Regions from separate parts of the Parageobacillus sp. G301 genome, predicted to be linked through region 2. Evidence: a T-box and tRNA genes for the amino acid it is inferred to sense, from the RefSeq annotation. Region 2 holds a T-box; the other holds one or more tRNA genes.
What was found. The T-box of region 2 lies ahead of ileS (isoleucine--tRNA ligase). A T-box ahead of a tRNA ligase gene usually reads a tRNA of that ligase, here a tRNA-Ile.
Positions count from the first base shown of each region.

Region 1 (2,428 bases), 510 kb from region 2:
ACCATGGGGTCGCAGGTTCGAATCCTGTCTTCCCGATTTAGAGAATATGGGGCCTTAGCTCAGCTGGGAGAGCGCCTGCTTTGCACGCAGGAGGTCATCGGTTCGATCCCGATAGGCTCCACCAGTAATAAAGAATTTGGCGGCGTAGCTCAGCTGGCTAGAGCGTACGGTTCATACCCGTGAGGTCGGGGGTTCGATCCCCTCCGCCGCCATTGAAATGGACCTTTAGCTCAGCTGGTTAGAGCAGACGGCTCATAACCGTCCGGTCGTAGGTTCGAATCCTACAAGGTCCACCATGTTCTTTAATATGATGGAGGAGTACCCAAGTCTGGCTGAAGGGGTCGGTCTTGAAAACCGAGAGGCGCCGCAAGGCGCGCGGGGGTTCGAATCCCTCCTCCTCCGCCATAGAGTTTGTTAATTATTCCTTTTCTATCGTCGCGGGGTGGAGCAGTCCGGTAGCTCGTCGGGCTCATAACCCGAAGGTCGCAGGTTCAAATCCTGCCCCCGCAACCAATATTGGTCCCGTAGTGTAGTGGTTAACATGCCTGCCTGTCACGCAGGAGATCGCGGGTTCGAGTCCCGTCGGGACCGCCACAGTGAAAACGGCTTGGTAGTGACGAGCAATACTTTCATGAGTCCGCTTCGAGTTGCCTCGACGCATTCAGTATCTTTGAGTTCGCTAGCAGAGGAAGAGGCAACGAATAAAAATTCGAAAATGTATATGGCTCGGTAGCTCAGTCGGTAGAGCAAAGGACTGAAAATCCTTGTGTCGGCGGTTCGATTCCGTCCCGAGCCACCACTAACGTTTAAGTTTTTCTACCTGTTGCACCGGCTTAGCTCGATTGGGGAGCAACGAGCCTAAGCTTCCATGAACTCGCTCCGAGTTGCCTCGACGCATCTGTCATCTTTGAGTTCGCTAGTAGAGGAAGAGGCAACGAAATAATTTAGATAAATTTCATATGCCGGCTTAGCTCAATTGGTAGAGCAACTGACTTGTAATCAGTAGGTTGCGGGTTCAAGTCCTGCAGCCGGCATCAGATTGTGGCGACTATGGCGAAGTGGTTAACGCACCAGATTGTGGCTCTGGCATGCGTGGGTTCGATTCCCACTAGTCGCCCCATGTTATGCGGGTGTAGTTTAGTGGTAAAACCTCAGCCTTCCAAGCTGATGTCGTGGGTTCGATTCCCATCACCCGCTTCTTGGGCCTATAGCTCAGCTGGTTAGAGCGCACGCCTGATAAGCGTGAGGTCGGTGGTTCAAGTCCACTTAGGCCCACCATTATTGCATATTATCCGATAGTGAGTTAAACTAATATTAGACTTGTTTTATTCTGCAATAGCTCAGCGACGAGCACTACATCGATGAGTTCACTGCGAGTTGCCTCGACGCATCTGTCATCTTTGAGTTCGCTAGCAGAGGAAGAGGCAACGAAAACCAAATGAAAGCTAGAAGATTTCTATCTTTTGTCCCGACGCATCTTGTTTCTGTGAATTAGCTAGAAGTGGAAGGGACAAGGATAATTTCGTATTATGATCAATGCCATTATCGTTATTCCGCAATAGCTCAGCGGTAGAGCAACCGGCTGTTAACCGGTAGGTCGTAGGTTCGAATCCTACTTGCGGAGCCATACGGAGAAGTACCCAAGTGGCTGAAGGGGACGGTTTGCTAAACCGTTAGGTCGCAATTTTGCGGCGCGCGGGTTCAAATCCCGCCTTCTCCGCCATTCATGTGGCCCGTTGGTCAAGTGGTTAAGACACCGCCCTTTCACGGCGGTAACACGGGTTCGAATCCCGTACGGGTCATAAAAGCACCAGTTACACTGGTGCTTTTGTTCTTTCCATAAAACGAATTTTGTCGAATTTTTTCGTTTTATAGTTGCAATCTAATACATCCTCTGTTATAATCAATACCGTTAACTTAATGTTGTTCATGGTAAATGCGGTTTTGTATTCGAAATTGAAAATGTATATGTGGGTGTAGTTTAGTGGTAAAACGGCAGCCACGAGCAATACATCATCGAATTTGCTTCGAGTTGTCCCGACGCATTAAACACCTTGAATCGGCTAGAAGAGAAAGGGACAACGAAAAGAAGAGTTGATTGCGAGTTGCCTCGACGCATTCATCATCTTTGAGTTTGCTAGCAGAGGAAGAAGTATGACAACTGTGCGTTGTATACAGATTTAAAGAATAAAAAATAATACGCGGGTGTAGTTTAGTGGTAAAACCTCAGCCTTCCAAGCTGATGTCGTGGGTTCGATTCCCATCACCCGCTCCATCGCAAATAATGATTATGGGGACAACGCAGTGTTTCGTTTCTTCAAAGAACGAGGCATTGCGTTTTTTATTTTATGCAATTTTTTACACAAGTTGAAAAGCAGCATCGCCTCCATGAATTTGCAAGAACATCTTTTGCATGGACTGCAACAGT
Region 1 is NZ_BSDB01000001.1:1,699,251-1,701,678, reverse strand. It holds tRNA gene QSJ37_RS08700 (tRNA-Pro) at 1-36, shown strand, start outside; tRNA gene QSJ37_RS08695 (tRNA-Ala) at 49-124, shown strand; tRNA gene QSJ37_RS08690 (tRNA-Met) at 139-212, shown strand; tRNA gene QSJ37_RS08685 (tRNA-Ile) at 220-296, shown strand; tRNA gene QSJ37_RS08680 (tRNA-Ser) at 313-405, shown strand; tRNA gene QSJ37_RS08675 (tRNA-Met) at 437-513, shown strand; tRNA gene QSJ37_RS08670 (tRNA-Asp) at 519-594, shown strand; tRNA gene QSJ37_RS08665 (tRNA-Phe) at 724-799, shown strand; tRNA gene QSJ37_RS08660 (tRNA-Thr) at 962-1,034, shown strand; tRNA gene QSJ37_RS08655 (tRNA-His) at 1,045-1,120, shown strand; tRNA gene QSJ37_RS08650 (tRNA-Gly) at 1,127-1,197, shown strand; tRNA gene QSJ37_RS08645 (tRNA-Ile) at 1,202-1,278, shown strand; tRNA gene QSJ37_RS08640 (tRNA-Asn) at 1,553-1,627, shown strand; tRNA gene QSJ37_RS08635 (tRNA-Ser) at 1,631-1,723, shown strand; tRNA gene QSJ37_RS08630 (tRNA-Glu) at 1,731-1,802, shown strand; tRNA gene QSJ37_RS08625 (tRNA-Gly) at 2,202-2,275, shown strand; gene QSJ37_RS08620 (B3/B4 domain-containing protein) at 2,359-2,428, opposite strand, start outside.
Region 1: it encodes a tRNA-Ile, which carries the amino acid that the T-box ahead of ileS (isoleucine--tRNA ligase) is inferred to sense. The anticodon was not compared.

Region 2 (2,428 bases):
CCGACTTCTTCTAATTTTTGCGTAATCGCTTTGTTTGCTTCATCGTAAAACAGTCCTTCAAAGCCTGGCGCTTCGCTTGTCATATAGCCGCGCTCATCGACTGGACATAGCACATCCAAGCCGTATTTTTGCCCGACAATAAAGTCATCTTCCCCGTGTCCAGGCGCGGTATGAACGCATCCTGTTCCGGCGTCTGTCGTAACATGTTCTCCGCAAACAACTAAAGAATCGCGGTCATAAAACGGATGTTTTACCACGACATATTCTAAGTCTTTTCCTTTGATCGTTTTCACAACCGTTACTTCGTCCCAGCCGATTTCTTTCGCAACAGATTCTAATAACGCAGCAGCAACGACATATTTTGTACCGTTTGTTTCCACCACTTGATAATCAAGGTCTGGATGGACGGCAATCGCTAAGTTTGCTGGAATCGTCCAAGGTGTTGTTGTCCAGATAACGATCTTTTCGTCGCCGTCAAGCACTCCTTTCCCATCTTTCACTGGGAATGCAACATAAATGGAAGGGGAACGTTTATCTTTATACTCAATTTCCGCTTCCGCCAACGCCGATTCGCTTGATGGAGACCAATATACCGGCTTTAGGCCTTTATAAATAAGTCCTTTTTTCGCCATCTCGCCAAACACTTTAATTTGTTGTGCTTCATATTCCGGTTTCAACGTAATATACGGATTTTCCCAATCGCCGCGCACGCCAAGACGCTTAAATTGCTCGCGCTGATTATTAATTTGTTCATACGCATATTGTTCACAAAGCTTACGAAATTCCGCAACGCTCATCGATTTTCGGTCAACTCCCTTTTTCGTGAGCGCTGTTTCAATCGGAAGTCCATGTGTATCCCATCCAGGAACGTATGGCGCGCAATAGCCGCTCATCGATTTATAGCGGACGATAATATCTTTTAAAATTTTATTTAAAGCGTGTCCCATATGAATATCGCCGTTCGCGTACGGCGGCCCGTCATGCAGCACAAACAACGGGCGTCCTTTTGTCCGTTCTTGCACTTTACGATAAATGTCCATTTCTTCCCATTTTTTCTGGATTTCTGGTTCACGCTTCGGTAAGTTTCCGCGCATCGGAAATTCCGTTTGTGGCATTAACAGCGTTTCTTTGTAATCCATGTTCATTCCTCCTATCCTTTTATTTCATGTATAAATGAGCGAAATAGATAAGCAGCTGATCAAGTTGGAAAGACAGTAGAAACGCAAAAAACCGCTCTCTCCCAAAAAGGGACGAGAACGGTCTCGCGGTACCACCCTTATTGGCTATGTATGCCATAGCCCACTTTGCATTCGTAACGTGAATGACACGCCACTGCCTACTTTTCCGTTCAGCATGGAACTCCAGGGTGATCTTCACTCTTTCGCTTATGCCAGGCTTCCACCATCCCCAGCTCGCTGAAATAAGCGTTGAAAGAGCTACTGTCCCTTTCATCGTTAACGCCTATGTTCATTTTATTCGATATTATATGCGAAAAAATCAATGGTCGTCAAGATTGGGAGAGTTCTTCCTTCTCCTTTGTTTCTACTTCTGGCACTTCATATTCCATTAAATCATCCCAATCGCGATTATTCAACATTTCTAGCTGCGCTTCAATGAGCATGCGAAAACGCATGCGAAATACTTTCGATTGCCGCTTTAGTTCTTCAATTTCAAGAGAGATTTTCCGCGATTTCGCGAGCGCTTCGCTGATGATGCGCTCCGCATTTTTTTCCGCTTCTTTAATGATTAGTTTCGCTTCTTTCTCCGCGTTTCGCTTTACTTCTTCCGCTGTTTCCTGGGCAACTAAAATCGATTTGTTTAATGTTTCTTCAATATTAGTAAAGTAATTTAGTTTTTCTGTCAATTCCGCTACTTTTTCCTCAAGTTGCTTTTTTTCGCGAATCACCATTTCATAATCTTTAATGACTTGATCAAGAAATTCATTTACTTCATCTTCATCATAGCCGCGAAAACCTCGGCTAAACTCTTTATTATGAATATCTAATGGCGTTAAAGGCACAATGGCCACCTCCGTCTCGAAATTCCTTTTCCTTATCATTCGACATTTTTCTATCAATTCCTGCAACCATTCGATTATTTTTGCATTCCGATTCGAACGCGCCACTTTTCTTTTTTTGTTTTTCCTTCAATGGATATAATTTTACAGCGGCCAAATCCGCGCGCGGAAAGAATGTCTCCTTGTTGGCATTCAAAATGTGCTTGTTCAACGATTTTCCAATTTACTTTTACAAATCCATTTTCAATGAATGACTGAATTTTTTGCCGTGATACATGAAATGCTTGTGATAATATTGCATCCAGCCTTAATGATGAAGCGGTAATGGTCGTATCTTGCCACTTTTCTTCTAACGTGATGATCTCTGTCAATGGTCTTTTTTCTACCGAAACATTTGCTTTTCCGATTGCG
Region 2 is NZ_BSDB01000001.1:1,186,052-1,188,479, forward strand. It holds gene ileS (isoleucine--tRNA ligase) at 1-1,139, opposite strand, end outside; T-box leader at 1,244-1,461, opposite strand; gene QSJ37_RS05970 (DivIVA domain-containing protein) at 1,508-2,020, opposite strand; gene QSJ37_RS05975 (YlmH family RNA-binding protein) at 2,095-2,428, opposite strand, start outside.